Regions from separate parts of the Sinomonas sp. genome, predicted to be linked through region 1. Evidence: predicted binding sites of a transcription regulator. Region 1 holds the regulator's gene; the other holds the start of a gene.

The links. Region 1 encodes Rex, which represses fermentation and respiration genes when NADH is low (regulators of the CRP and FNR family bind a similar motif). Its sites were predicted from a motif close to CTTGTGAANNNNTTCACAAG; they were not measured.
Region 2: a site for Rex is predicted at 5,284-5,303, ahead of V7053_RS10665 (glyceraldehyde-3-phosphate dehydrogenase). Genes of this name have one in related genera too.

What each region holds. Positions count from the first base shown of each region.
Region 1 is NZ_DAIUJO010000026.1:22,527-37,502, reverse strand. Features, by position in the region: gene V7053_RS06175 (LacI family DNA-binding transcriptional regulator) at 1-524, opposite strand, end outside; gene V7053_RS06170 (acetylxylan esterase) at 634-1,650, shown strand; gene V7053_RS06165 (3-deoxy-7-phosphoheptulonate synthase) at 1,864-2,967, shown strand; gene V7053_RS06160 (helix-turn-helix domain-containing protein) at 3,103-3,315, shown strand; gene V7053_RS06155 (30S ribosomal protein bS22) at 3,471-3,569, shown strand; gene V7053_RS06150 (Nramp family divalent metal transporter) at 3,807-5,132, shown strand; gene V7053_RS06145 (HAD family hydrolase) at 5,305-6,114, opposite strand; gene V7053_RS06140 (glutaredoxin family protein) at 6,163-6,426, shown strand; gene V7053_RS06135 (redox-sensing transcriptional repressor Rex) at 6,514-7,242, shown strand; gene V7053_RS06130 (hypothetical protein) at 7,269-7,862, opposite strand; gene V7053_RS06125 (DUF4064 domain-containing protein) at 7,873-8,784, opposite strand; gene V7053_RS06120 (YceI family protein) at 8,985-9,533, opposite strand; gene V7053_RS06115 (histidine phosphatase family protein) at 9,775-10,443, shown strand; gene V7053_RS06110 (TlpA family protein disulfide reductase) at 10,449-11,063, shown strand; gene V7053_RS06105 (cytochrome c biogenesis CcdA family protein) at 11,065-11,817, shown strand; gene resB (cytochrome c biogenesis protein ResB) at 11,817-13,550, shown strand; gene ccsB (c-type cytochrome biogenesis protein CcsB) at 13,550-14,635, shown strand; gene V7053_RS06090 (carbohydrate ABC transporter permease) at 14,736-14,976, opposite strand, start outside.
Region 2 is NZ_DAIUJO010000056.1:1,386-16,361, reverse strand. Features, by position in the region: gene epsC (serine O-acetyltransferase EpsC) at 1-550, opposite strand, end outside; gene cysK (cysteine synthase A) at 598-1,530, opposite strand; gene msrA (peptide-methionine (S)-S-oxide reductase MsrA) at 1,620-2,144, opposite strand; gene V7053_RS10685 (Nif3-like dinuclear metal center hexameric protein) at 2,241-3,254, shown strand; gene V7053_RS10680 (zinc ribbon domain-containing protein) at 3,299-4,033, shown strand; gene V7053_RS10675 (YaaA family protein) at 4,034-4,798, opposite strand; RNA gene rnpB (RNase P RNA component class A) at 4,858-5,262, shown strand; gene V7053_RS10665 (glyceraldehyde-3-phosphate dehydrogenase) at 5,479-6,975, shown strand; gene V7053_RS10660 (hypothetical protein) at 7,017-7,217, shown strand; gene def (peptide deformylase) at 7,301-7,873, opposite strand; tRNA gene V7053_RS10650 (tRNA-His) at 7,968-8,040, opposite strand; gene orn (oligoribonuclease) at 8,182-8,829, opposite strand; gene mptB (polyprenol phosphomannose-dependent alpha 1,6 mannosyltransferase MptB) at 8,924-10,483, shown strand; gene V7053_RS10635 (glycosyltransferase family 87 protein) at 10,463-11,824, opposite strand; gene mptB (polyprenol phosphomannose-dependent alpha 1,6 mannosyltransferase MptB) at 11,996-13,528, shown strand; tRNA gene V7053_RS10625 (tRNA-Arg) at 13,558-13,630, shown strand; gene V7053_RS10620 (single-stranded DNA-binding protein) at 13,892-14,491, shown strand; gene V7053_RS10615 (LacI family DNA-binding transcriptional regulator) at 14,508-14,976, opposite strand, start outside.

The DNA.
Region 1 (14,976 bases):
CTGCGGATGCCCGCGCCATAGTCGACGGCGAGACTCGGCACCCCGGGAACCGGGCTCTCGCGGTTCACGAGCACCACCGGCGAAAGCTCGGGCAGGAGCTCGCCGAGCACGCCGGGATCCATGCGCGGGGAGACGAGGACGAGGGCGTCGCAGCGCCTCCGGGCCTCCCTCGCCAGGATCACCTCCTCGTCCGGGTTCTCGATCGAATCGGCGACGAGCACGCGGTATCCTTCGCGAGCCGCAGCCCGGCTCAGGCCGCGGAGCGTCTCCTGGAACATCGGGTTGGCGAGGTCCGGAACCACGATGGCAACGGTCTGCGTGCGCCCGATGGCGAGACTGCGGGCCACGGTGCTCGGCGAGTAGTTGAGCTTCGCGGCGGCCTCGCGGACGCGCTGGCCGATCTCAGGGTCGACCGTCGCGAGGCCGTTCATCACGCGTGAGACGGTCGCGCGGGAGACGCCGGCCTCCTGCGCGACGTGGGCGATCGTCACCCGCTGGGGTGGGCGGGTGCTCATCCGTGCCATGGAGTCCTCCTCGAGGGCGGCCACAGCGCCCGGTGGGACGAGTGTAGCAACCGGTTGCCCACGGAGTCAGGCCTAGAAGAAACCGATTTCTCGGCCTAGAATCCGTATCATGCCTGCTATCGACCTGCCGCTCACGGAGCTCCGTTCCTACCGGGGGAGCAGCCCACTCCCGGATGACCTCGACGCCTTCTGGGACGCGACCATCGCCCAAGCGCGCGAACATCCCTTGGCCGTTCGCTTCGAGCGGGTCGAGACCTACCTCCCGCTCGTCGAGACGTTCGACGTGACGTTTGCAGGCTACGGCGGCGACCCGATCAAGGCGTGGCTCCACCTCCCCGCGCTGCAGCCCGGTCAGCAGCGGGAGCCGCTTCCCGCCGTCGTCCACTACCTTGGCTACTCCGGCGGGCGCGGCCTCGCGCACCAGAACACCCTGTGGGCCCAAGCTGGATACGCCATGCTGATCATGGACTCGCGCGGGCAGGGATACGGCGGCCTGGTCGGCGAGACGCCCGACCCCCATCCGAGCGCGGGCGAAACCACCTATCCGGGCCTCATGACGCGCGGCATCCTCGATCCGCACACGTACTACTTCCGCCGGCTCTTCACCGATGCCATCCGGGCCATCGAGGCGGTTCAGGCGCACCCCGACGTCGACCCGTCCCGCGTCGCCGTCCAGGGCGTCTCGCAGGGCGGCGGCCTCGCGGTCGCGGCTGCAGGGCTCGCGGCGGGAAGGATCGACGGAGTCGTCGCCTGCCTGCCGGATGTCAACTTCCTGGCCGACTATCCGCGTGCGCTCGATATTGCGACGACCGGCCCCTATCCCGAGCTCGAGAACTACCTCAAGCGGCACCGGGACCACGTCGACGCGGCATTCGCGACCCTGCCGTACTTCGACGTGGTGAACCTGGGACGCTTCGCCCGGGTCCCGGCGTACTTCTCGGTGGCCCTCCGCGACACCACCTGCCCGCCGTCGACCGTCTACGCGACGCACAACCGATACGGCGAGGCTGCGGACGGCGGTCCGGTCGAGAAGTCGATCGAGGAGTACGCCTTCAACAACCACGAGGGAGGGGGTGAGCACCACGTGGTCCGGCAGCTCGCGTGGCTGCGGAAGCTCTTCGGGTGACGCGTCATAATTGCGCGACCACCGGGTGGCCTCGTAAGGTGACCGCATGATCAAGCGTTGGTATGCGTATTTTGCGTTGGCTCTGGAGGGCCAAGCGTAGATCCACGCATACCAACCTTCAGAGCCGACAGGGCAGGGACTCCGGTCCCTGCCCTTCGCCGTTCCAGGCAGGCTCTGAACGCTCGGGGTCTGTCGGAGAGAGACAGGAACCCCATGAATCCGCTGGCCCCGCAAACCCCGCTCGACTCTTCGCTGCGCAACACCCGCGTTGCGGAGTTCACCGCGCTTCCCACCCCCCGCGATCTCCTTGCCGAACTGCCGCTCCCAGCCGAGGCCGCGGCGACCGTGGCCCGCGGGCGCGACGAGGTCCGGGCGGTGCTCGACGGCGTCGACGACCGACTGCTCGTCATCGTCGGGCCCTGCTCGATCCACGACCCGGAGGCCGGCCTCGACTACGCGCGCCGCCTCGCCGCCGTCGCCCATGGGCACCGGGAGGACCTGCTCGTCGTCATGCGCACGTACTTCGAGAAGCCGCGGACCACGGTCGGCTGGAAGGGGCTCATCAACGACCCGCACCTCGACGGCACGCACGACATCGCGGCCGGCCTCCGGGCGGCCAGGCAGGTCTTGCTCGGCGTCTTGGGCCTCGGCCTTCCGACAGCGACCGAGTTCCTCGAACCGATCTCGCCCCAGTACACGGCCGATGCCATCGCCTGGGGAGCTGTCGGGGCACGTACCGCCGAGAGCCAGATCCACCGCCAACTCGTCTCGGGTCTCTCGATGCCTGTCGGCTTCAAGAACGGCACAGACGGGGGCCTCCAAGTCGCGATTGATGCCTGCGGGGCGGCCGCGGCAGCCCAGACTTTCCTGGGGATCGACGACGACGGTCGGGCCGCGCTCGTCTCGGCGTCCGGGAACTCGGACACCCACCTCGTGCTGCGGGGCGGAGCGAGCGGCCCGAACTACGACGCCGAGTCCGTTACCGCGGCCTCCGCGACTATGGCCGCGAAGGGCCTGAATCCCCGCCTCATCGTCGACGCGAGCCACGCGAACAGCGGGAAGAACCATCATCGTCAGGCCGAGGTCGCACTCGAGATCGGCGCCCAGCTCTCCGCGGCCGGACCTTCCTCGGAGGCCATTGCCGGGGTCATGCTGGAGAGCTTCCTCGTGGGCGGGGCGCAGTCTTCGGATCCCCGGGCGCTCGACCGGTTGGTCTACGGGCAGTCCGTCACGGACGCCTGCATGGACTGGGAGGTGACCGAGCAGGTGCTCGCCGCGCTCGCAGGAGCCGCGCGTTCGCGAAGGACCGGCGTCTGACCTCGCAAAATATCTACTTTCACAAGAGTCCCTCCAGCATCTAGAGTAGCTAGCAGAGCACAGTGAGGGCACCGACAGTCACGCCGTCGAGCGGGCCTCATGGGGATTGCGTCGACGGCGAGCAAGGAACTGAAGATGGCTGGTTCGGGGGAGTTCGCGAACACCCGCTTCCTCACGGTCGCGGAGGTCGCAGCGGTCATGCGCGTCTCCAAGATGACCGTCTACCGCCTCGTCCACTCCGGGGAGATGCCCGCCGTGCGATTCGGGCGCTCCTACAGGGTGCCGGAGGCTGCGGTCGAGGAGTTCGTCCGGAGGTCCACGGTCGAGGGGAGCACCGAGACCGCTTGACGCGGGCTGACGAGGTGCCGTCTGTCAAGGGCGCCGATTCGGTGCTGTATTCTGTTCAGGAACGTTTGACGTCACGTCACCAGCAGTTGGTTGCAAGCGGCCCCCACGGCGCCCGGCCAGCGGCCCGGTGCACCAAGTTACTGTAAGGAACTTCTGTGGGCTCAGTTATCAAGAAGCGCCGCAAGCGCATGGCCAAGAAGAAGCACCGCAAGCTGCTTCGCAAGACCCGTCACCAGCGCCGCAACAAGAAGTAAGGCGCCCCAAGTAACCGGCCGCTCCTGCTGAGGGCGGCGGAATGAGACCCGTCCCCTCTGGGGGCGGGTTTTTCTTTGTCTCGGGTACGCCAACGCCCTCCCGGTCGCGGGGGCGGGACGGCCTTGGGCGCTGCGGTTTCCGGGCCGGGGATCGCGGGTAGCCACCCACCGTACGGCTGTTGCGCTTCCGCAACTGTTCGGATGGGGCCCTGAATAGGGGTCGGGAGGGAGGCAGTCATGGCAACCACGCGCGAGCGGGCCAGGAGGATTCCGGCGCGCCTCGGATGGCGCGGCTGGCTCAAAGCCCTCGGCCCCGGCCTTGTGACCGGCTCGGCCGACGACGATCCCTCGGGCGTCGCGACCTACGCGCAGGCTGGCGCCCAGTATGGGTTTGCGATGGCGTGGACGGCACCCTTGGCGCTGCCGATGATGATCGCCGTACAGGAAATGTGCGATCGGACGGCCACCACGACAGGTCAGACCCTGGGACGGCTCGCCCGACGCCGCTTCCGCCGGGCCGGGACCCTCGTGGTGGGGCTGCTGCTGCTGTGCCTGCTGGTCGCCAACATCGTCAACGTCGGCGCGGATCTCATGGCCATCGGGAAGGGCATGGAGCTCCTCGGTGCCGGGCCCTCGCGGGTCTGGGCCCCGATCGCAGGGCTGGCACTGGCGGTGCTGCTGATGACCGGGTCCTACAGGCTCGTCTCCAAGGTCTTCGTCTGGCTCTGCCTGGCCCTGTTCGCGTATGTCCTCGTGATGTTCCTCGCGGGCGTCCAGTGGGGAGAGGTCCTCGCCGGCCTCACGCTCCAGCGGCTGCAGCCCGGGGTGCAGTTCTGGGGGCTGGTCGCTGCCGTGTTCGGCACCTCGATCTCCCCGTACCTGTTCTTCTGGGAGAGCGGGCAGCGCATCGAGGAGATGCGGGCACGCCCCGAGAACGGGGACGAGCCGGCAGCCGACACCCAGATCCCGGACTACAAGGCGATCCGCCGCCGGCGCCAGCAGCGCATCGACGTCGTGACCGGCATGGCGGTCTCCACTCTGGTGATGTTCGCCATCATCGTCGCCACGGGGGCGACCATCGGCCGCCACCCGACCGACATCAGCTCCGCCGCAGACGCGGCGAAGGCGCTCAAGCCGCTCGCCGGACCGTTGGCCGGGGCCGTGTTCGCGCTCGGGTTCATCGGCACGGGACTGCTCGGCGTCCCGGTCCTCGCGTCGGCAGCCTGCATCGGCATCAGCGGCCTCACCGGCAAGGCCTGGGGTTTCGACCGGAGCCCGCGCAAGGCGCCCCTGTTCTATGGGCTGCTGATCGTCGGGCTCATCGTCGGCACGGCGCTATCGGCGATGTTCACCGACGCGATCGCCCTGCTGGTCCTCTCGGCCATGCTGAACGCCATCGCGGCGGCGCCGTTCCTCGTCGTCGTCCTCCTCATCGCGGGGGACCGCGAGATCATGGGCAAGCGCGCCAACGGGCTCCTGTCCACTGCGGCCGGCTGGACGACGGCCGCCATCATGGCGGCCGCTGGCGTCGTCGCCATCTGGGCACAGTTCAGCGGGGGTTAGAGACAACCTCGGTCGCCTCCTTCGTTTCGGGTACGCCAACTCTCCCTTCCTCGTACCCGAGACGGGTGCTGGGCGGAACATCCGCTCCCGAAACGGCAAGGCTGGGGGATATCTGTACCCGAGACGGGTGCTGGGCGGAACATCCGCTCCCGAAACGGGGCGTCAGCGGGCGTCAGCGGCGGAAGCGGGTGTAGCTGCGCCAGAGTCCGTACACGGCGCCGCCCACGGTGGCGAGCTTGAGGCCGAGGGTCGCGGCCCGCCGGCCCGATCGGAAGTCATAGATCGGCCAGTTGTGGGCGTTCGCATGGTGCCGCAGGCGCGCGTCGGGATTGATCGCGACCGGGTGCCCCACGAGGCTGAGCAGCGGAATGTCGTTGTGCGAGTCCGAGTAGGCCCAGCAGCGCTTGAGGTCCAGGCTCTCCTGCTCCGCGAGTTCGGCCACGGCCTCGGCTTTGGCTTTGCCGTGAAGGATGTGGCCCACGATCCGGCCCGTGTATGCGCCGTTCTCGATCTCCGCGACCGTACCGAGCGCGCCGGTGAGCTCGAGCCGTTCGGAGATGACCGACGCGATCTCGATCGGCGTCGCCGTCACAAGCCATACCCGCCGTCCGACACGCAGGTGCTGTTCCGCCAACGCCTTCGTGCCCGGCCAGATGCGGGATTCGATCATCTCGTCGTAGACCTCGTACCCGACCGTTGCGACGTCCTCGGACCGGATCCCTGCAGCCAGCGCGAGGGCGGAGCTCTGGATCGAGTGGACGTCTTCGAGGGTCTCGCCGCGCAGGAGGAATGCGAACTGCTTCCAAGCGAATCCGGCCGCATCGCGAAGCGTGAACACCTTGCGCTCGTACATCTTGCGGCCCACGTGGAAGAGGCTCGCGCCGCGCATGAGGGTGTTGTCGACGTCGAAGAACGCCGCCTCCGTGGGCCGGGCCTGCGGGGCCGGGCGCGCCGAGGCATACGCGAACTTCTGGGCGGGCATGGTCCGAGTGTAGTCAAGTCCTGAGGGCTGCCGCGCTACGGTGGAGGAATGCACATCCCCGAGATCGTTCTCGTCACCCGTCGCGAATGCCACCTGTGCGAGGCAGCGCGCGAGGTCGTGGGCAGGGTCGCCGCGGACGTCGGCGCCCCGTGGAGCGAGCGGCTCATTGACGACGACGCCGAGCTCGCCGCGCGCTTCGCTGAGGAGGTCCCGGTGGTGCTCGTGGACGGGGTGCAGCGGGACTTCTGGAAGATCGACGAGGCAAGGCTCCGCCGTACCTTGGCCGCCGCTTCGCGCGCGTTCGAGCGCTAAGGCTTTGGGTGGGGCGGGTTTGGCTGCCGCCGAGCGCAGTCCTAGAGTGAATCGGGCCTACGAACGGTCATGGAAGGAATGGGTGCAGTGACGTCTCACGCGCAGTCGCCTGAGGGCGTCTCCGGTGAGCCGCCCGCCAAGCGCCTGCCGAGCGCCGTCGTCTCGCGTCTGACCGTCTACGTCCGCGCACTCAACGGCTTCGTCGCCGAGGGGATCGAACGGGTCTCCTCCGACGCCTTGGCCGAGGCCTCGGGAGTGAGTTCGGCGACGCTGCGCAAGGACCTCTCCCAGCTCGGGTCCTATGGCACGCGGGGAGTGGGCTACGAGGTGGAGAACCTCTTGCAGCATCTCTCGGCCGCGCTCGGCCTGACCCGGGACTGGCGCGTAGCCATTGTCGGGGCCGGCAACCTCGGCCGCGCTCTCGCCCGTTACGGAGGCTTCGAGACGCGCGGCTTCGAGGTCGTCGCCCTGCTCGACAGCGACCCCGAACTGATCGGCAACGAGGTCGGTTGGCTCCGGGTGACGGACGCTGCGAACCTCGAGGCCATCTTCCGCCGCACACGGGCGAACATGGCCGTGCTGGCGCTCCCCGGGTCTGCCGCCCAGGCCGCCTGCGACCGAGTGGTCTCTGCGGGTGTCCGAAGCATTCTCAGCTTCGCACCCACCATCCTCCAGGTGCCGCGCGGCGTCACTCTGCGCAAGGTGGACATGGCGACTGAGCTGCAGATCCTCGCATACCACGCGCAGCGCGGTGAGGCAGGCGGCCAGACGGGCGAGAACGAGCACGGCGAGCCCGCCGAAGGCACGGCGCCCTAGGGCGCCCTAGGGCGCCCGCTGCGCGGCTAGCGGATGTAGCCCCGGCGCGCTGCGGCCGCGGTGGCGAAGTAGAAGTTCGACGCCGGGAGCCACTCGAGCACGGTGGCCACCACGTAGGCAGTGGTGGTCGTGGCGCTGAGGAGGTAGAGCGGCGCCGCCGAGAAGAACTGGTTCACTATGACTGGTCCGAGGGCGAACACGTAGACGATGCCCAGAAGCGCACCGAGCACGCTCAGAGACGCAAAGACCGTCTGCAGGATCCTGACCCAGTTGCGACCCGACCGGATCCCCAAGGCGATGAGCACCCCGATCGCGGCGCCGATGAGGGCGCTCACCCACAGAGTCGGCTCGATGAAGCCCTGCATCTGCTCGGCCAAGCCCGGCGGCAGCGGCTGGCGCGATCGAATGGTCATCTCGGCGAGAGCGATGTTCACGCTCTTCTGGGCGATCTGCGCCTGGACCGGCACCGCAAGAAGCGGCAGCACAGCCGATGCCACAAGGCACCAGAATGCGGTGTTGACGGTCGCGGGACGATCGAGGCGACGGGGGGCTGGCATCCCGGGGAACGAACCCGTCGGGAGCTGGCTGGGCCATGGGCCGGTGTGGGGACTCTGGGTCATGTCGATCGCCTCACTTCCCGTAGGGGTTGCCGAAGGACCGCGGGGGACCCGAGTACGGGTTGTTGAACTGGTTCTGATTGTCCAGGAACGCTGAGACCGGCCGGCGGAACAGGAGGATGATCGACGCGATCGCGAGCGCAATGGTGATGAGCGAGAACAGGCCTGCGCCGAAGAAGCTCAGGATCGCGAGCGCGAGGAACACGGTGGCGAGAACGCGGGCCCAGCGGCGCCCCCTCCGGAGGAAGACGGCGGATACCGCGAGCACGACGGCGTTGATCACCGCTCCTGCGAAGAGAACCCACAGGAAGGTCAGGATGAGGCTACGGACCCGATCGGGGGCGAGGGCCGGCCTTGTCGCCTCCTGCGAGTACATGTTCTGGAGCGTGCCGATCTGGCTCGAGGTGACCGCGAGGCCCAGTATGCCCACGAGCACCTCAACGATGGCAGTTGCGATGATGAGCCAGAAGACAATGGTGACGCCCGACTGCTGGGCACTCGGCGGAGGGGTCCCGTAGCCGAACGAGCCCGACCCGGGGGAGCCGTATGGAGCCTGGCTGTATTGAGGGTTCTGGCTGTATTGAGGGTTCTGGCCGTACTGGGGTTGGCCGTACTGCGGTTGGCCGTACTGGGGCTGCCCGTACTGCGGTTGGCCGTACTGGGGTTGCCCGTACTGGGGTTGCCCGTACTGCGGTTGGCCATACTGGGGCTGCCCGTACTGCGGCGGCTGCTGCGCGTGGTGCCCGGGCTCCGGCGTCTGGGCTCCCGGGGCGTACTGCCCGAAGCGAGGCGCCGGCCTGGGCTCCTCAGCACCGGATCCGGCGACCCCGGATCCTGTGCTTTCGGATCCGGTTCCCTCAGGTCCCGCGCTCTCGCGTCCCGCGTCTTCGTCCCGCGGGCCCTCGGGCTGCTGGGGGTTGCTCATGGCTCGTCCTCCGCTCGGCGAATACGGAGCGGCCGCTGTTCCGTCCCCGCAATGCCCACCATACCGGCACGCACCCCGCAAAAGCTCGGATAATCGGGGTCGATATCTCCGCGGATTCTCGGCGCCGTCCGCGCTCTGACGCGACGAAGCCCCGCCCTCTGAGCGGCTGCTCGGGCGGGGCTCCGCTAGGGCGTCAGGGGTTACGCCTGGGGGGCGGTGAAGGCGAGGTCGAGGGAGATCACGACCTTGTCGCTCACGAGCACGCCACCGGCCTCGAGGACCGCGTTCCAGGTGAGGCCGAACTCCTTGCGCGAGATCGTGGTCTCGCCGGAGATGCCGGCGCGGGTGACGCCGAACGGATCGACGGCAACGCCGTTGAACTCGGTCTCGATCGTGACCTCCTGGCTCACTCCCTTGATGGTGAGGACGCCGGTGACGTCGTACGACTCCCCGTTGTGCTCGATGGCGGTCGAGACGAAGGTCATTTCGGGGAACTGCTCGACGTCGAAGAAGTCGGGGCCCTTGACGTGCCCGTCGCGGTTGGCGTCCGCGGAATCGAAGGAGGCCGTCTTGACGGTGGCCTCGACCTTCGTCTCGGCGAGGCTGTGGCCGACGTTCACGGTGGCGGCGGCGTCGGTGAACTTGCCGCGGACCTTGCTGATGCCCGCGTGGCGGACGGTGAAGGCGATGTCGCTGTGGGCGACGTCGAGGGTCCAGATGCCGGGGGTGATGCCGGAGGGAACAGTCATGGGGGTCTCCTGGAAGTCGAAGTGATCGTTCGTGGTGGTTGAAGTGTCAACCAATGCACTCATCCTATACATGCAAATGCATCTTCTGCTACCCCCTGTGCGTGATCTCACAGGGAACTCACGGTTACGGGGAGTAGTTCTACTGCTCGTAGAATGAGATCGAGCGGGGGCGCTTCGCTGTCCGCAGCCCGGAGTGTCGGTCGATTTCCCGCAGCCTCAACCATTTGAGAAACTGGATGCCATGCCTTCTTCCACCGTCCATCTGTTGCGCCACGGCGAGGTCTACAACCCCGCCGGCGTGCTGTACGGCCGGCTCCCGGAGTTTCACCTCTCGGAGCGCGGCAGGAAGATGGCGGAGTGCGTCGCCGAACACTTTGCAGAGCGAGCGCACGACGGCGCGCGCTTCGTCTATCTCGCGGCGTCGCCTCTCACGCGTGCACAGGAGACGGCGGCTCCCACCGCAGCCATCCTCGGCCTCGAGATAGCCCCGGAGCCGCGCATCATCGAGGCCGAGAACCGGTTCGAGGGCTTGCGCGTGACGCGCAATGAGCTGGCCAAGCCGCGGCACTGGCGCTATCTCGTCAACCCGTTCCGCCCGTCCTGGGGGGAGCCGTACGAGCAGCAGGCCGCCCGCGTCCTCGCCGCCGTCGCTGACGCGGCGCGCATCGCCGTCGACCGCGGGGGAGACGGCGCCGAAGCGATCCTCGTTGCCCACCAGCTCCCCATCTGGGTGACGCGGCTCAAGGTCCAAGGTCGCCCCCTCTGGCACGACCCGCGGATGCGCGAATGCACGCTGGCCTCCCTCACGAGCCTGACGGTGGACGCCTCGAGCGGCGCCGTCGTCTCGCTCCGCTACGCCGAACCCGCCGCCGCCCTCCTCCCGGGTGCCGCGACGACTCCGGGGGCGTGACGGCGATGACCGCACCAGATCCCACCCGTCGCCGCTTCCTCCGGCTCGCCGCCGCCGTCCCGGCCGCCGCCCTGTCCGTGGCCGCGCTCTCGGCCTGCGCGGCGAACGATCCGCTGGCCGCGCAGGCACGGGCCGGCGACAACAAGAATTACGTGGCCGGCGACGGCTCGGTGACGGAGTACGCGAAGGGCCAGCGCAAGCCTCCCATCGCCTTCACGGGCACCCTCTACGACGGCACGACCGTGGACTCGAAGACCTTCGCGGGCCACGTGACCGTGCTCAACTTCTGGTTTGCGGCCTGCGCCCCCTGCCGCGTCGAGGCTCCCTCGCTCAAGCAGCTCCACGACGAGTTCGCCTCCCAAGGCGTGATCTTCTATGGCGTGAACCTGCGAGACGAGAAGGGCACCGCCGAAGCGTTCGAGCAGACGTTCGCCATGCCGTACCCGAGCTTCAACGACCAGGACGGGCGCGTGCTCCTCGCGGTCTCCGGCGTCGTGCCGCCGGGTGCGGTTCCCACGACGCTCGTCCTCGACAAGCAGAGCCGGGTCTCCGCGCGCATCCTCGGGGAGCTCGACAAGGGCACCCTCAAGGCGCTCATCCAGACGGCGGCGGCCGAGTAGCGTGGGCGGGAACAGTTTCAGCGATGCCGTCCTCAACGGCTCCCTGCTGCTCGCCGTGCCCGTGGCGCTCCTGGCCGGCTTCGTCTCGTTCGTCTCGCCCTGCGTGCTCCCGCTCGTCCCCGGCTACCTGGGATACGTCACGGGTTTGACCGGCGTGGACCTCGAGAAGCAGAAGCGCGGGCGCATGGTGTCCGGGATCGGGCTGTTCGTCCTCGGATTCACGGCGGTGTTCGTTGCGACGGGTGCGGTGTTCGGCCAGCTCGGGGCGTGGCTCGCCATCTCCTCGTCGTGGCTCACGCGCGTGCTGGGGATCGTCGTCGTCCTCATGGGCATCGTGTTCATGGGAGGACTCGGGATCTTCCAGCGCGAGGCGCGCGTGCACGTCAAGGCGCCCGCGGGCCTCTGGGGGGCGCCGCTCCTCGGGGTGACGTTCGGCCTCGGCTGGGTGCCCTGCATCGGCCCGACGCTTGCCGCGGTGCAGCTTCTCGCCTTCACCAATGGGGCGACCGCCTACAAGGGTGCGCTCCTCACCTTCGTGTACTGCCTCGGGCTCGGCATCCCGTTCCTGCTCATCGCGCTCGCATTCCGCCGGGGAATGGGCGCGCTCAAGTTCTTCAAACGCCACCGCCGGGCACTGCAGGCCTTCGGCGGCGGCATGCTGATCCTGATCGGCGTGCTGATGGTCTCCGGAGTGTGGAGCCAGTGGATCTCCCAGCTGCAGATCTGGATCGGAACCGTGAGGCTGCCCATCTGATGACCCTCAAGACTGAGAACGAGAAGACCCCCAAGGAGCCGCGCAAGGCGCGGCAGAGGAAACGGGACGACGTCGCGGTGCCGGCGCTCGGCGTCCTCGGGATGCTGCGGTGGGCCTGGACCCAGCTGACGAGCATGAAGACCGCCCTCTTCCTGCTGCTGCTCCTCGCGGTGGCCGCGGTGCCCGGGTCGCTGTTCCCCCAGCGTCCCGTCAACCCGTCGGTCGTGACGCAGTACCTCAAGGACCATGCGGACTACGGGCCGATCCTGGACAAGCTCCAGATGTTCGACGTCTATTCGTCCGTCTGGTTCTCCGCGATCTACCTGCTGCTGTTCATCTCGCTCATCGGCTGCGTCATCCCGCGGGCTATCGCCCACTGGAAGGCCTGGCGCTCGAAGCCGCCGCGGACGCCGGCCCGGCTCTCCCGCCTGCCCGTCTACGGCACGCTGATCGTCCCGTCCGAGCAGCAGCTCGGCGCCGAGGAGGCTGCACGGCAGGCGGCGGAGGCGCTCAAGAAGCGCGGCTACCGCGTCGACGTGCGCCCGGCGTCCGACGACGGCGGCCCTGGCGGCAAGGCGGCCCTCGCCTCGCTGGGTGCCGAGCGCGGCTACCTGCGCGAGCTCGGGAACCTCTGCTTCCACAGCGGCCTCGTGGGTGTGCTCATCTCGGTCGCGATCGGCGGCCTGTTCGGCTACAGCGGGCAGCGGACGCTCGTCGAGGGCGACACGTTCGTGAACACTCTCGTCGGCTACGACCAGTTCAATCCCGGAACCGACTTCCAGTCCTCCTGGCTTGCGCCGTACTCGATCCAGCTCGACAAGTTCGATGTCGTCTACGACCGTGAGTCGCCCGGGCACTTCGGCCAGCCGCTCGACTTCACGGCCCACCTCACGACGAAGGACTCGCCGGACGGTGCGGCGAAGCAGCAGATTCTCAAGGTCAATGATCCGCTGAGCATCGGCGGCACCGACGTCTACCTCGTGGGCAACGGCTACGCGCCGGTCGTGACCGTCCGCGGCGGTGACGGCAAGATTGCATACCAGGGCCCGATCCCGTCGCTTCCGACCGACACCGTCTACACGTCGACGATGGTCATCAAGGCTCCGGATGCCAAGCCGTCCCAGCTCGGCTTCGTCGGGTTCTTCCTCCCGACGGCGGTCAAGGACTCGAACGGGGTGGCCTACAGCGCCGATCCGGACCCCTTGTCGCCGCAGCTCAACCTCAACTCGTACACCGGGGATCTCGGCCTCGACAAGGGCGCGCCGCAGAGCGTCTACGCGCTCGACGTGTCCAAGCTCAAGCAGCTGAACGGGCCGAACCTGCCGACAAAGGGCATCGTGCTCAACGCCGGGCAGTCCTACACGCTGCCCAACGGGCAGGGCACCATCAGCTTCGACGGGCTCAAGCGCTACGTGGCCCTCGACATCCATCACAATCCAGGCCAGGTGTGGGCGCTCGGCTTTGCGCTGTTCTCCCTTGCGGGCCTCGTCGCCTCGCTCTTCATCCCGCGCCGCCGCCTCTGGCTCCGCTTCGGAGACCACGCGGACGGCCGCACCATGGTCGAATACGGGCTTCTGGCCCGGGGCGAGGACCACGGCCTCGCGGGGGAGGGCAAGGCGGTCCGCGCCGTGCTCGCGAAGACGTGGAACCTCGCCGATCCGGCGTCCAGCGCTCCAGGGGGAGCCGGGCAGGCGCAGAATAGGACTCAGCCAACCTCAGAGAAGGACTCCTGATGCCTCTCAACCAGACCCTCGGCTCGTACAGTGAGCTCTTCATGCTGCTCGCTGCGGGGACGTACGTCGTGGCCTTCCTCGCGTTCGCGTGGGACATGGCGACGAGCGGGAAGACCGGACAGCTGGACGCCGGGCGCCTCGCCGAAAGCAAGGCCGCGGCCGCGAAGGTGCCGGCCATGGCCGGCAGCGGCGCACGGGCTTCGGCGCCCCCGGCGGGAGGTGCGAAGGACGCCGGGAGCCCCGTCGCGCCGTCGTCCGTCGCTTCGGCGGGGGGTGCCCGTGCCACCGTGGCTGATTCGGGCCTGGGCTACACGACCCGCCGCAACGCGGCGCGCGTGGGTGTTGCGATCAGCATTCTGGGTCTGATCATCCACGGTGCCGGCGTGGTCACGCGGGGGATTGCGGCGGACCGCGTCCCGTGGGGCAACATGTACGAGTTCTGCACCACCGGTGCTTTCCTCGTCGTCGCCGTCTTCCTCCTGACGCTCGTCAAGCGCGACCTCCGCTTCCTCGGCACGTTCGTGCTGGGGCTCGCGGTGGTGATGATGGTGGCCGCTGCCGTCGCGTTCTGGACCCCAGTCGGTCACCTCGTCCCGGCGCTCCAGAGCTATTGGCTCGTCATCCACGTCTCGATCGCCGTGCTCTCGTCGGCGCTCTTCACCCTCACGTTCTCGATGGGCGTGCTGCAGCTCGTCCAGGCCCGTCGCGAGGCCAAGATCGCGGGCGGCGCGCCGGACAGCGGAGGCTTCCTCGGGCTCGTGCCGAGCGCGCTCACGCTCGAGACGCTCAGCTACCGCATCAACACGATCGCATTCGTCGGGTGGACCCTCACCGTCATGTTCGGCTCGATCTGGGCGGAGAAGGCGTGGGGCCGCTTCTGGGGCTGGGACACGAAGGAAGTCTGGAGCTTCGTGATCTGGGTCGTGTACGCGGCGTATCTGCACGCGCGCGCGACGCGCGGCTGGACCGGCACGCGGGCCGCATGGCTCTCGATCGTCGGGTACCTGTGCGTGATCTTCAATTTCACGGTCGTGAACATGTACTTCTCGGGCCTCCACTCGTACGCGGGGCTGCCGACTTCCTAGGAGGTCGACTGGGGGCTCGGCTCCCTCGCTCCGAACACGGTTGCGCCGTCACCTTCGCAGGGTTCCACCCTGCGAAGGTGACGGCGCAACGTCGTTTCGGCTATTTGATGCCGGTGGTGGCGATGCCCTTGACGAGGAACTTCTGGCCGATGAGGAAGGCGATGAAGACGGGCAGGAGGGAGACGACGGACATGGCGAACATGGCGCCCCAGTCGGTGCTGGACTGGGCATCGACGAAGGCGCGCAGGGCGACGGGGACGGTGAAGACGTCCGGGGAGGTGAGGTAGATCAGCTGGCTGAAGAAGTCGCTCCAGGTCCAGATGAACGTGAAGATGGTCGTG
Region 2 (14,976 bases), on a different contig from region 1:
CCGCTGGCTTGGTCTCCTTGACTGCGTCCCTGTGGCGCCACGTCGCCGGGATACCGGTCACGATCGAGTTCGGGGGAGCGTCCTTCACCACCACCGCGTTGGCCCCCACGGCGCTGCCGCGGCCGATGGTGATCGGCCCGAGCACCTTGGCGCCCGCCCCGATCGTGACGCCGTCGCCGATCGTGGGATGCCGCTTGACTTTGGCGAGCGAGCGGCCACCAAGGGTCACCCCGTGGTAGATCATGACGTCGTCGCCGATCTCTGACGTCTCTCCGATCACGACCCCCATGCCGTGATCGATGAAGAATCGACGGCCGATGGTCGCGCCGGGGTGGATCTCGATGCCGGTCAGGAACCTCCCGGCCTGGGAGATGAGGCGCGCAGGAAAGCGCAGTTCGGGCTTCTGCCACATCTGGTGTGTGAGGCGATGGATCCAGATGGCGTGAAGCCCCGAATAGGCGAGGAAGTTCTCGACGTTTCCGCGGGCTGCGGGGTCGTGGGCGCGGGCAGACTCGAGGTCCTCCCGAAGCCGCGCGAAGGTGCGTTTGATCAGAGACACAGGCTTCTTTCTACCGCAGCCCGCCGAAAGGGGCGACTTCAGCCGCGGATGTCGTCGAAGAGGACGGTCGAGATGTATCGCTCGCCGAAGTCGGGGACAACGACGACGATGAGCTTGCCGGCGTTCTCAGGGCGCTTAGCGAGTTCGAGAGCGCCCCACACGGCGGCACCGGAGGAGATGCCGCCCAGAATGCCTTCCTGGGTAGCCAGGGCGCGGGCCGTCGCCACGGAGTCCTCAAGCGTCGCGTCGAGGACCTCGTCGTAGACGTTCGTGTCGAGCACCTCGGGCACGAAGTTCGCGCCGAGGCCCTGGATCTTGTGCGGTCCAGGGGCGCCGCCGTTGAGGATGGCCGAGTCCTTCGGCTCGACGGCCACGACTTGGAGACCGGGCTTGCGCTCCTTGAGGAGTTGGCCCGCGCCCGTGATCGTGCCGCCCGTGCCGATTCCGCCGACGAAGATGTCCACCTTGCCGTCGGTGTCGTTCCAGACCTCCTCGCCCGTGGTCGCCCGGTGGATCGCGGGGTTGGCGGGGTTCGCGAACTGCTGAGCCCAGATCGAGTTCTCGGTGTTCGCGACGATCTCCTGGGCCTTCTCGACCGCGCCCCGCATCCCCTCGGAGCCTGGGGTCAAGATGATCTCGGCGCCGTAGGCGCGGAGCAGGACGCGACGCTCGGTCGACATCGTCTCGGGCATCGTGAGGATGACCTTGTAGCCGCGCGCAGCGCCCACGAGCGCGAGCGCGATGCCCGTGTTGCCCGAGGTGCCTTCGACGATCGTGCCGCCGGGCTTGAGCGCACCGGACTTCTCGGCCGCATCGACGATGGCGACGCCGATGCGGTCCTTGACGCTGTTGGCGGGGTTGTAGAACTCGAGCTTGACCGCGACGTCCGCGCCCAGGCCCTCCGTGAGGCGGTTGAGCCGGACGAGGGGCGTGTTGCCGACCAGCTGGGTGACGTCATCGTAGATGCGCATGGGTTCCTTCTTGTCGATTCGGGGCGCGTTCAATCCCGGCAGCGCGTGGGGCTGGCCGCGCTCAGCCTAGCCATGCCCTCAAATGAGAGCTAGGCGTCAAGCCACGCCGAGTAATATTTCCGGGCCTTGGCGAGTTTGGGATTGATGATCACGTGGCAGTAGCCCGCGTTCGGGTTCTTGGCGTAGTAGTCCTGATGGAATTCCTCGGCGGGGTAGAACGTGCTCGCGCGCGTGACCTCTGTGACGATCGGACGGTCCCACAGCGGCTGATTCCGTTCGATCGCCTCCTCGAAGAGGACCTTTTCCTCATCGTCCACATAGAACATCGAGGAGCGGTACTGCGTGCCTACGTCATAGCCCTGCCGGTTGGGCGTCGTCGGGTCGTGCATCGCGAAGAACATGTCGAGGAGGGTTTCGGCTGGAATGACCGCTTCGTCGAACGTCACGGCCACCACCTCCGCATGCCCGGTCATCCCGCTGCACACGCTGTAGTAGTCGGGATTCGGCAGGGCGCCGCCCGTGTAGCCCGAGACAACCGACGTCACGCCACGCGTCTTCTGGTAGACGGCGTCGAGGCACCAGAAGCATCCGCCGCCCAGAATGAAGGTCTTCATGCTGCCTACAATGTCCGGGACGAGCGGAAGATTCCCGAGAGAGGACCGGGCCTAGTGGCTGAGGAGAGCGGAACGGGACAGAGCACTGGATCTGAGATGCCAGCGGAAGGCGCGGTGACGGACGACGGACGTCCCGGGAAGGCTCCACAGGAGGGGGCCGAGGAGACCCTGACTGAGGAGGCGCCCGCCGAGCAGGCGCAGACTGACCAGGCCCCGGCTGCGGAGGCCGCACCGGCGGAGGCCGCGGACGACGCCGAGTCGCCGGCTTCCGCAGCAACGCTCGCCCAGGTGCTGCTCGCCGTCGAGGAGCTCTGGCCCGAGTCGCTCGCTGAGGGGTGGGACGCCGTCGGCCTCGTGACGGGGCATCCCTCGCAGGAGGTCACGAAAGTCCTGTTCGCTGTGGACCCCGTCCTCGAGGTGATCGAAGAGGCCGTGACGTGGGGGGCCGACCTCCTGATCACCCACCATCCGCTGCTGCTGCGCGGCGTCAACTCCGTCGCCGCGAACACGCCCAAGGGACGCGCCGTGCATCGACTCATCGAGTCCGGCACAGCCCTTCTCACGGTCCACACGAACGGGGACAGCGCCGTCGGCGGCGTGTCCGACGTGCTCGCCGACGCCCTCGGGCTCGAGAACGTCGAGCCCCTCACGAAGGCGGAGAACGGTCTCCCTGAGGAGGGCATCGGCCGAGTGGGTGAGCTTCCGGAACTCACGAGCCTCGCCGACTTCGCCGGCACCCTCTTCGGAATCCTCCCGACGGTTGCTGGCGGCGTCCGCGTCTCGGGGGACCGCGACGGGCTCGTGCGCCGTGTCGCACTGTGCGGCGGCGCGGGGGACAGCCTCTTCGAGAGCGTCCGGGCCGCCGGCGCCGACGTCTACGTGACGGCAGACCTGCGGCACCATCCAGCTTCGGAGGCACGCGAGTCGAGCCCGGACGGCCGGCCCTACCTCATCGACGTGAGCCATTTCGCGAGTGAGTGGCTGTGGCTGCCCGCCGCAGCCCAGGCCCTCGACAACGTGCTCCATGATCAGGGGCACGTGATCGACATCCGGGTGTCCACCGTCAATACCGACCCGTGGGACTTCATCCTCACGCCGGGCGAGGGATAGAGTCGCAGCCACGGGCGTCACGCTCGGACCCGCTAGGAGGAACTATGCCCAAGGCCCCCGCCGCAGAACAGCTCAAGCTGCTCGACCTCCAGGCGCTCGATGCGAAGCTCCACTCCTTGGACTTGCGCAGGCAGGCGCTCGACGCCGACCCGCGGCTTGCGCCGACGGCGGAGCAACTGGCCGCTGCCTCCCGGGCAGCGCGCGAGGCGGACCTCGCCGTCGAGGAAGCACAGGCCGAGCTCGTCAAGGTCGAACAGAACGTCGAGCAGGTCAGCGCCCGGATCGAGAAGGATGAGGCACGGCTCTATGCGGGGGGCCTTTCGAAGGATCTCCAGGCGCTCCAACATGACATCGAGGGGCTCTCCGCGCGGCGCTCGGACCTCGAGGACGCCGAGCTCGAGGTCCTCGAGCGGCTCGACGGGCTGCGGGAGCGGCAGGCTGCCGCGGCTGCTGAGCTGGCCCAGGCGCAGGCGGCAAGCGCCGCCCTCCGGAGCGAGCTCGACGCCCAGCTCGCCGCCGTGGCGCAGGAGCGGGCGCACGTCGCCGCCGAACGGTCCGAGGTCGCGGGCGCCATCGAGCCCGCGCTCGTGGAGGTGTACGAGAAGACCCTCGCGAAACGCGGGGTCGGGGCCGCGCGCCTGTTCCATGGCACGTCGGAGGGCTCGGGCATGTCACTCAGCCCGGGCGACCTCGCAGCGATTCGCGGGGCCGCCGAGGACGATGTCGTCTTCTGCCCCGACTCCGGCTGCATTCTCGTCCGCTCGCCTGAGTGGAGCTGACTACCCCTCGAGGATGAGGGCGAGCGAGGCCGGCTTCCTGCCTGCGCCTTCGCGGAGCTCTGCGGTCCAGCGTTCGCGCGCGGCCGTCAGCAGCGCTTGGGGCGTCCCGGGAGCACGGCCCTTGCGGGTGATCAGATGCCGCACGAACTCGCCCCGGTGATGCTTGGCGAAGTGGCTCACGACCGTCCGCTTTCCGTTCCGCTCCGTGAAGACGTCAACCGTCACCGTGCGGGCAGCCGGGGGAGCGTAGGCGGCTGCATACGTGCTCGAGCGGCAGTCGATGACGAGGCCGTGCGAGGCGCGCTCTTCGAGGGCTCCGGCGAGGAGCGGCTTCCAGAACGATGCGAGCCGCCCCAGGCCGGGGAGCGCCGTCGACATCGAGAGCCGGTAGGCGGGGACGAGGTCCGCGAAGCCGACGGCGCCCCACAGCGCCGAGACGACGACGATCGAGGCGTCGGCCTTCCGGCGCTGGGCCGGCGAGAGGGAGGCGTAGCCGAGCGCCTCGTAGAGCACCCCTGAATACACCTGGTGCGCGGGAGCCGCCGGTTCGGCATGGAGCCGCCGGTTGCGTTCGACGTCGTCCGCAAGCGACGCGCCTACTCCGAGCGCTTCCAGCGCGTCGTCCCGCCCGCTCACCTCCGCAAGGCTCGCCATGACCTGCTTGCGGGGCACCTCGAGGGACGGGAAGCTCAGCGCGGAGAGGTCGACGGCGGCGCCGCCGGGCGCAGGGGTCTTGCCCTCGGAGGGCGGCAGGAGGATGAGCACCCCGGAATCCTACCGGGGGTCCCTTGGAAGACATTGCCCGTACAATGTTCGGGCGAGGTCAGGTCGGCCGGGCGATCGCGGGATGCTTCTTCCTCCGGGGAGAGCGTCGCGAGGAAAGTCCGGGCTCCACAGGGCAGGGTGGTGGGTAACGCCCACTCGGGGAAACCCGCAGGCCAGTGCCACAGAGAAGAGACCGCCGGCGCGGTCCGCATCGCTGACGCGGGCCGCGACGGTAAGGGTGAAACGGCGGTGTAAGAGACCACCAGCTCCTCGGGTGACCGGGGAGGCTCGGTAAACCCCACCCGGAGCAAGGCCAGACAGGGCGCGTTCGAGGGCTGCCCGCCCGAGCGTCCGGGTAGGCCGCTCGAGGCCGCCGGCAACGGCGGTCCTAGATGGATGATCGCCTCCCATGCCTGGGCAACCGGGCGTGGTGACAGAACCCGGCTCACAGGCCGGCCTGTCCTCGCATTGGGCCGAAATGAGAGTCTGTGAGTGACTTCACAGGGCTTCCCGGGCCTTCCCCGGTGGTACGGCCCGTAGAATTTGGAGTGAACGTAGAAGTTCAGGAGCCGGCTCTGCGATCGCAGTCAGTCGGCTTTCTTCATGTCGGGCGCCGGCACCAGGCCCCGGCCGCGCACGATGGAGTGCGCAAGACCGCAGAGAAAGGCACCTGTGTGAGCATGACGGAGACCGCCCGGAAGATGGACGCCGACCTCAACACGTGGATCGGCCGAGAGGCCGCGGCAGAAGAGATGATCCCCCTGATCGGGCGCCTGTACCGCGAGAACAACGTGGTGACCTCGGTCCACGGCCGGAGCCTTATCAACCAGTCCGTTGTCAGCCTGCTCAAGCTCCACCGCTGGGCGCGGCAGATCGACAGCGAGGAACTCGACCTCGAGGAGACGCTTCCCATCCTGAGGGTGCTCGATTCCCTCCAGCTGGGGGCTGCGTCGGTCGACCTCGCGCGCCTCAACGAGAAGTTCCGTTCGGAGGGTGCGGGCCGCTCGCTAGAGGTGTTCCTCCGCGAGGAGCTGGCGCCCATCGTGGGCCAGCGCGGTGCCGACCCCCGGCCGAGCACCGACGTCGTCCTCTACGGCTTCGGTCGGATCGGCCGCCTGGTCGCGCGCATTCTCATCGAGCACGCAGGTGGAGGGCACGGGCTGCGCCTGCGGGCGATCGTCGTCCGCAAGGGCTCCGACAAGGACCTGGTCAAGCGCGCGAGCCTGCTCCGCCGCGACTCCGTCCACGGACCCTTTGAAGGCACCCTCACTGTCGACGAGGAGAACAACACGATCCTCGCCAACGGGACTCTCATCCAGGTCATCTACTCGGACAACCCCGCAACAGTCGACTACACCGCGTACGGGATCGACAACGCGATCGTTGTCGACAACACCGGCAGGTGGCGCGACGAGGCCGGCCTCTCCCAGCACCTCGAGAGCAAGGGCGTCGCGCGCGTGCTCCTGACGGCACCGGGCAAGGGCGGTCTGCCCAACATCGTCCACGGCATCAACCACGAGGACATCAGCGAGACGGATCGGATCGTCACCGCGGCATCCTGCACGACCAACGCGATCACGCCGGTCCTCAAGGCCGTCAACGACAGATACGGCGTGGTCCATGGGCACGTCGAGACGGTGCACTCGTTCACCAACGACCAGAATCTCACCGACAACTTCCACAAGGGCGACCGCCGCGGACGCTCCGCTGCGCTCAACATGGTGCTCACGGAGACCGGCGCGGCGAAGGCAGTGGCAAAGGCCCTCCCCGAGCTCGCAGGCAAGCTCACCGGGAATGCGATCCGCGTTCCCACGCCCGACGTCTCGATGGCGATCCTCAACCTGACCCTTGAGCACGAGACCACGAAGGACGAGGTCAACGCCTACCTCCGTGACGTCTCGCTGCACTCGGATCTGCGCAAGCAGATCGACTACATCGCGTCGCCGGAGGTCGTCTCGACCGACTTCGTCGGTTCGCGTCGGGCCGGGATCGTCGACGGGCTCGCGACCATCAGCAACGGGAAGAACCTCGTGCTGTACGTGTGGTACGACAACGAGTTCGGCTACAGCTGCCAGGTCGTGCGGGTGCTCGAGGAGATGGCAGGCGTCCACGCGCCGTCGTTCCCGGCGCAGGCAGCCAGCCGGGCACCTCAAGAGCTCTTGGCAACAACTCGGTGACGTCACTGGATTCACCCAGTGAGCCGGGGCAAGATGCACCTATGGAAGCGACTGAGCACGAGAGCACCCTCGAACACGCACTCGACGTGGCCAAGGAGAACGCCAAGCAGGCACGACGCCTGCTGGAGCACGCCAAGGCGAGGCTCGAGACAGGCGATGTGAGCCCCGAGCGGGTGGCCCAGCTCGAAGAGCTGTTGCGAACCGCCGAGGAGGATCTGGCAAGGGTGACGAAGGAACAGTAGTCACCCCATCGAACGGAAGGCACCAGCACCCCCGTGCTGGTGCCTTCCGGTCTCTCGGGCTCCGAACCGGCGTGGCCACGGTGTCAGTGGCCGAACGGGTCGGGGTCGACTCCCGGCATCCACGTCAGGCCGGGGACGCCCCAGCCATGCTTCTTGGCTGCCTTCTTCGCCTTGCGGGCGTACCTGTCGACGAGCTTGTCGATGTAGAGCTTGCCGTCGAGGTGGTCGTACTCGTGCTGCATGACGCGCGCGAACCACCCCGTGGCGATGAAGTCCACGGGCTTGCCGTCGCCGTCGAAGCCTTCGACGTGCGCCCAGTCCGCGCGCTTGAGCGGGTAGGACTCGCCCGGGAAGGAGAGGCAGCCCTCCTCGTCCTCCTCGGGGTCGGGAGCCGTCCCGGGAACCTTGGTGAGGGTCAGGCGCGGGTTGACGACGACGCCGCGGGGCGGGGCGCCGTCGTCGTTCTTGTATTTGTAGACGAAGATCCGAAGTCCCACCCCGATCTGGGGGGCCGCGAGACCCACGCCGTTTGCGGCGTCGTTCGTCTCGTGCATGTCATCGATGAGGGCCCGCAGTTCGTCGTCGAACTCGGTCACTTCCGCCGCCCTCCGGTGCAGGACGGGCTCGCCCCAGATGGTCACGGGGTGGACAGTCATAGGTGGCTCCTGGTCTGCCGGACGGGTGCGGGCCAATGCAAGAGGCCGCACGGTGAACCGTGCGGCCTCTTGCGCGGGCAGTGCCCGCTGTCAGGGTGAGTAACGGGGGTCGAACCCGCGACCTTCTGGACCACAACCAGACGCTCTGCCGACTGAGCTATACCCACCACGCGTAACCAGCGCATAGGAAAAGAACCAACGTCCCTTGCCTGCCGCGCCGGCAACGACAACTAGTCTACCTGCTGTTCATCGATGCTTTCGCCACTTCGAGGGGCTTCCCATGACTTTTTCGCGAAGTGAGGTTCAGGTCACACGCTAGTGGTGGTGTCCTCAGATCCCGTCGCTTCCGATGCTCCTTCGGAGATGCGCTCGGCGATGCTTCGGGCAGTCGCCGAGTCGGGCCCGGGTGGGGGCACGAACACGGCCTCCCGGTAATAGCGGAGCTCGTCGATCGAATCGCGGATGTCTCCGAGGGCGCGGTGCCCGCCGGTCTTCGCCGGGGCCTGGAAGTAAGCGCGCGGGTACCAGCGCCGGGCGAGCTCCTTGATGGTCGAGACGTCGATGATGCGGTAGTGGAGGTGCTGGACGACGCGCGGCATGTCCCGTGCGAGGAACATGCGGTCGGTGCCCACGGAGTTCCCGCCGAGCTGGGCTTTGTTGGGCTCCGGGACCCATTGGCGGATGTACGCCATGACCTCGGCCTCGGCCGCCTCGAGCGTGAGGCCGTGCGGGAGCTCCTCAAGCAGCTTGGACGTCGTGTGCATCTGGCGGACGAAGTCGTTCATGCCGGCGAGCGCTTCGTCGGAAGGCCGGATGACGACGTCGACCCCGTCACCGAGGACGTTGAGCTCCGAGTCGGTCACGAGCACGGCCACCTCAATGAGGGCGTCGCGGGCGATGTCGAGCCCGGTCATCTCGCAGTCGATCCAGACGATGCGTTCAGCATGATTTGACACCCTGCCAATGTACCCGAGCGCCTCATCGACGGCGCTCAGGGAGAGCCCGATGCTAAACTGGGGCTCTCTCCCGGCTCTGATCGAAGGGTGACCTATGTCCACGATGCGCTTTGGCTTTCTCGGGAGGATTCTCGAGTGGTTGAAGTCGCTCTGGACGGCCCTTCCCCCGGTCGGAGTGAACCAGCCTCCCCATTGGGCCATCGGCCAGGGCTTCGCGGGATCGCTGCTCATGGTCTACGGATCGTTCGGCGTGGGCCGCTTCGCGGACGTGTCCCCGCTCACCCGAAATCCACTGCTCATCCCCCTGCGGACGGAAACGTGGGGTGTCACGAGCTGCATCCTCGCCCTGGCCTTGGGTGCGATGCTGCTCACCCGTTCGTGGCTGCGGCTCGGCCAGCGCTTGCGCTACTGGGGTCCGGGCACGATCCGACCAGTAGGGCTCGCGATCGCCCTGTGGGGGCTCCCGCTTGTCGTCGCGGTGCCGATCTACTCCCGTGACGTCTACGCGTACGTGGGGCAGGGCAGGCTCATGGCGGCGGGAATGAACCCCTACAGCACCGGGATTTCGTCACTCAACAACTGGCTCGAGCTGGGCACCGACCCTTCCTGGGCCACCACGCGGACTCCGTACGGGCCGTACTTCCTCTGGCTCGAGCGCTGGGTAGTCCAGCTGACCGCAGGGCAGCCCGACTCATCCGTGCTGCTCTTCCGCGTGCTCGCGCTCGGCGGCGTGGCCCTGTGCGCCTACTACGGCTATCGGCTGGCTGAGCTCCATGGCGTGGACGGTGCCCGTGCCGTCTGGCTGACGGTCGCCAACCCGCTCTTCCTCATCAGCTGCATCGCGAGTGCGCACAACGAGGCGCTCATGATCGGCTTCGCGGTCGCCGGCGTCTACTACGCGGCCCGGGGAAATTGGCTCGCGGGGATCGTGCTCACGACCGTCTCGATCGGCATCAAGCCGATCACCGCCGTCGTCCTTCCGTTCATCGGGCTCCTCTGGGCCGGCCCTGGCGCGACGTGGCTCCGGCGTCTGGCCTGCTGGGCCGGGACGGGGCTCATCAGCCTCGCGATCTTCGCTGCGAGCGCGCCGGTCTACGGTCTCGGATTCGGTTGGGTCAACGCGATTGTCGATCCCACACCCGGGTTCATCTCGTACACGCCCTCGGGTTTCGCAAGCAGTATCGTCGACACGCTGACGACCATTGTGGGGCTCGACGGCGGGTCAATTGCTGACGGGTTCCGCACCGTGGTCAAGTGGGTCGGCATCGGGCTGGCGGTCTGGTTCATCCTCCGAGGCGACGACCGGAAGGTGGTCAGGCGCCTGGGGATGGCCTTCATGTCGATCGTGGTGCTCGGGCCCATCATCCAGCCTTGGTACGTGCTGTGGTTCATCCCGTTCCTGGCCGTGACGGGCATCAGGGACAACTGGGAGATCAAGCTCTGGTACCTGACCGTGGTCTTCTTCGTCGTCTTCGGGGCGCAGGACCAGCTCTACGTCTTCAGCTTCGTCAACACGCCGCTTGCCCCCGAGTCCCTCGCGGGCCTCGTGGCATTGGTCTTCCTCGGGTACCTTGTGCTGCTTGACCCGAAGACGCGTCGGCTCGTCTTCGAACGGGCCGTGAGGCGCCACGACCTAGCGGCCCGAAGCTCCTGACCCACTGCCTGCGCGCAGCTCCTGGTCCACCGCGGGCGCGCCGCGGCGGCCGAGCCGGACCAGACGGATGCCCGACCACACGAAGAGCACGACCAGCATCAGGTTGCGCAGCGTGAGCACCATGGCCATCCACGGATTGTTGTGGCTGAGGGCGTCATAGAACAGCGGGTAGATGAAGTAGGTTGCTGCCCCGATCGCGATCAGAAGGATCGCCGGGACCCGCCACCGGCGGCGGTCCTGGGCGAGGCCCAGTGCGACGACCGGGCCCAGCCAGACCATGAACTGGGGTGAGCCGACCTTGTTGAAGACGATGAAGGCGCACACCATCGTCAGGGCCCCGGCGAGCAGGAGCTCCGAGCGGTCCTCGTGACCGCGCTTCTTGCCCTCGTGCAGGGCCCAGAAGATCACTGCCGCCACGGCGAGCGCGATGACCACGAACAGCGGCTGCATGAGGGCGGACGCCACTGTGCTCCCTGGGCCGTCGACCTGCATGGAGTTGATTTCCGTGTTCATGTACATCCGCGCCCCGCCGATATGGAGCACGGACATCCACAGCCACGGCGTCGTGAATGTCGCTTCGAGCTGCATCCCACGGGAACCCTGCGTCGTCAGGAAGTCGAGGAGGTGCGACGTCACGCCGAGGGCCCCGGCGACGAGGGCTACGAGTGCGGTCACTGCCGCTCCGCCGGCCACGATCTTCCAGCGGTCGCGGACGACGGCGAAGAGCGGCACGAGCGCGGCGGCGGGCCACACCTTCATCCAGGTTGCAAAGGCCAGGATCGCCGTGGCCGCGAACGGGCTTGCGACGCCGAGGCTCAGCCCCATGAGCACGATCGGGGCCGTGACGCCGTCAACACGCGCGAATCCGAGGTTGCCCAGGAGCGCGATGAACACGAGCCACCACCACGCCGCCCGGACGCCTTCCGGCTTCTTGCCCCAACCGCTCAGGATCCCGAGTGCAACCCCGTCGAGGATTGAGACGAGGATGACCCAGACGAGGAGGAACGGACCCGGACCGAAGAGACCTGAGATCCAGATCGGCAGGAGGCCAGCGAAGGGGTACACCCAAGGGGAGGGCTGGACGTTCTGGGGGAACCCGGATGCGGCCCAGTCACGGTAGATATTGGTGTCGCTGAAGGCCTGCCCCTGGAAGACAAAGACGAGGAAGTAGCCGAGGAAACCCAGGTGCACCAAGAGGTAGCCGACCAGTAGGCCACGGGGCGAGAACAGCAGGCGCTTCAGCAGGCGGAGCCGGTCGTTCCACGGGCTGAGGTTCGCAGGGCGGGGCGTCTCGATGGAAATGGTGCTCTCCTGGGCGTCATGACGGCCGCAGACGGTCATGGCGGCCGCCCGCCAGTCTATCAGCGGGCCCCTCGAGCCAGCTCTGACGGCTGCTGCTGATAGCATCGTGAGGATGTCATCCTGAGCGGGTGGCGCGCCGAACTGGCGCCCCGAGGCGGCGCTCAGGCGCGGCGGACCGCTCGGCTCCTTGATTAAACAGTAGGGACTCCGATGCCTCAGCCTTCGGCGGGCCGCAGCGCGAGCACTGCGCCTAGCGCCCGGACCATCGCAGGGCTCCCCGGCCGGGGAAGCCTGGCCGTGTGGCAGGGCTTCATCGCTTCGCTGTGCATGATGGCCGGAGGGCTCGGCGTCGGGTGGATGGCGAGCGGCTCCTCGCTCATCCGCGTTCCCTTCTTCATCTTCCTCCGCGACAACCCGTTTCTTGTCGTCTCATGCACGGTGCTGGTCACATTCGGTGGACTGTTCCTCGTCCGGTCGTGGCTGCGCCTGGGCCAACGGGTAGGGGACTGGAGTTTCGTTCATCCGGCAGCGCTGTGCCGCATAGCGGCCCTATGGTGCGCGCCTCTCATGCTGACCTTCCCGCTCTTCAGCCGGGACGTGTATGCGTACATCGGGCAAGGGCGCCTCATGATCGCCGGGCTCAACCCGTACGTCAACGGAATCTCCGCGCTGAACAACTACCACAACCTCGGCCCCGACTCGCTGTGGACGGAGGCCCCGACGCCGTACGGGCCGCTGTTCCTGTGGATCGAGCAGGGCATCGTATGGATCAGCGGGGGAAACCTCGAGATCGCCATCGCGCTGTTCAGGATTGTCGCAGCCCTCGGGGTTGCCCTCTGCGCCGTAGCCGTTATCGGCCTCGCGCGCCACTACGGTCTCCAGACGGCGAGAACGCTCTGGCTGACCGTCGCGAACCCGCTGTTCGTCATCAATTTCGTCGCCAGCATCCACAACGACTCCCTCATGCTCGGCCTCGTCCTGCTGGGGCTCCTCGCCACCGTGCGCGGGCGTCCTGTCCTCGGAGTCGTCACGGTGACCCTGTCGATCGGCATCAAGCCGATCACCCTCATCGCGCTGCCGTTCATCGGCCTCATCTGGGCGGGGCGGCAGGCTGGGTGGGGGCGGAAGATCTCTTGCTGGGCCCTGACGCTGCTCATCTCAGGGGGAATCCTGACGCTCGAGGGGGCGCTGACGGGCTTCTGGTTCGGGTGGCTCCCCGCCATGACGACGTCCGGCACCATCTGGACCTGGTACGCACCCTTCGGACTCCTTTCAATCACAGCAGCGACTCTCGTCCAGTACGTGAACGGCCCCGGGGACGTCGTCGGCGAGGTCATCAAGGGCATCGGGCGCGGCCTCGGCATGATCGTTGCCCTCTGGTACGTGTTCCGGGGGAGTTACGACAGGATTGTCCTTCGGATGGCGCTCGCCCTGACCGCCGTCGTCGTCACAGCGGCCGCCATCCAGCCCTGGTACGTCACGTGGCTTGCGGCGTTCTTCGCGCTCGCGGGGGTGGCCGAGGGGTGGTATCTGCGGGCCTACTACTTCGCGACCGTGTTCTTCACCGTCATAGCGCTCACGGACCAGTTGGACGTCTTCGATTGGATCCCGCTCGTTGCCATCCGCGCGGTGGCGATCGTGCTGAGCGTCATCTTCGTCGCGTACATGATGTTCTGGGACTGGAAGACACGGAGCCTCTTCACGCGGCTGGCTCCACTCAAACGGGCACCGGCCGCGCGATAGACTGTGCTCGCATGCAGCGCGCTGCGCCCGCCCCAGTAGCTCAGCGGATAGAGCAGGGGCCTTCTAATCCTCTGGTCGGGGGTTCGACTCCCTCCTGGGGCGCGTCTGTGACTGGCTCGGGACGTTCGCCTACGCGGCTCCCGGGCACGCGACACCCCCGGTCTCCGGACCGGGGGTGTCCTGCATTCGAGGCCAGCCATCCCCTCCGTCCTTCAGTGGATCTCCCTTCAATGGATCTCCACAGACGTCGTGACGGCGTGTCGTCCACATCTGGAGACGATCCCCGAGGACTCCTCCCGCCTATGCCAGACGCTGGTTGTACCGCGAGAGCGGAACCGGATTCCAATGAGACAAGGATGGGCGATGAGCGACATGATCACGATTCGGGGATTCGTTGCGACGGACCCGAGGACCAACACGACCAACGGCGGCGACATCGTCTCGAACTTCAGACTCGCGGTCACCGAGCGACGCTACGATCGCGAGGCCAGCGCGTGGATCGATGGCCACACGAACTGGTTCACCGTCGTTGGCTTCAGGCAGCTCGCCAGCAACATGTGCGGGAGCCTCAAGAAGGGTCATCGCGTGATCGTTGTGGGGAAGCTGCGGCTCAAGCAATGGGAGAAGGACGGCCGCATCTTTCATTCCGCCGAGGTGGAAGCGGACTCGGTGGGCCACGACCTCTCCTGGGGCTCCGCGAAGTTTGCCCGCAACCCTCAGGAAGGGCAACGGCAAGAGCTGGGCGGTGCTCGGGTCGCGGTCGAGGGCATCGGCGTCGTGGACCTGGAAACGGGCGAGATGTCTGGGGAGGCGGGGCACGACGACGGCACTAGCGTTGCGTCGACTGATTCGGGCAGCAGGGATGCGGTGGACGACGCCGGCTCGCTTTCAGTTCTCGGCAGGCCCGAAGGTGCCCAGCGACGAGATGAGCCAGCCCTGACGAGCGATCTCCTGAGCGCGTGAGCTTGCGGGTCTGACCTCAGGCCGTCCGGGCGGTGCTCTCCCTCAGGACGACGCGCCCCGATGCAGGTGCGGGATCGGCGCCGGTCAAGGCGGCCTCGGCGGCGCTCCGGCCGATTTCCTCGAGCGGCAGGCGAACCGTCGTCAAGCCCGGGATGAAGTCTTCGAGGGTGTTGATGTCGTCGAAGCCGGCCACGGCGTAGTCCGCCGGTGCTCCGAGACCGCGGCGGCGGAGCGCGGCCACGATGCCCATGGCCATCCGGTCGTTGACAGCGAAGATGCAGCACGCGTTCCCGCTGTCCTTAGCTTGGCGAACGGTGTGCTCGAGCTCGAGGCCAGCGTCGAAGCCCCCGTCCCGGTTGAAGGCGGCACGGAGCACATCGGCAGGATCGAGCCCCTGCTCGGCAAGTCCTTGCTGGAACCCTGCCACGCGCAGGTCTGAGGTCATGAGGCCCTCGGGACCAGCGACGATGATGAACCGGGAATGG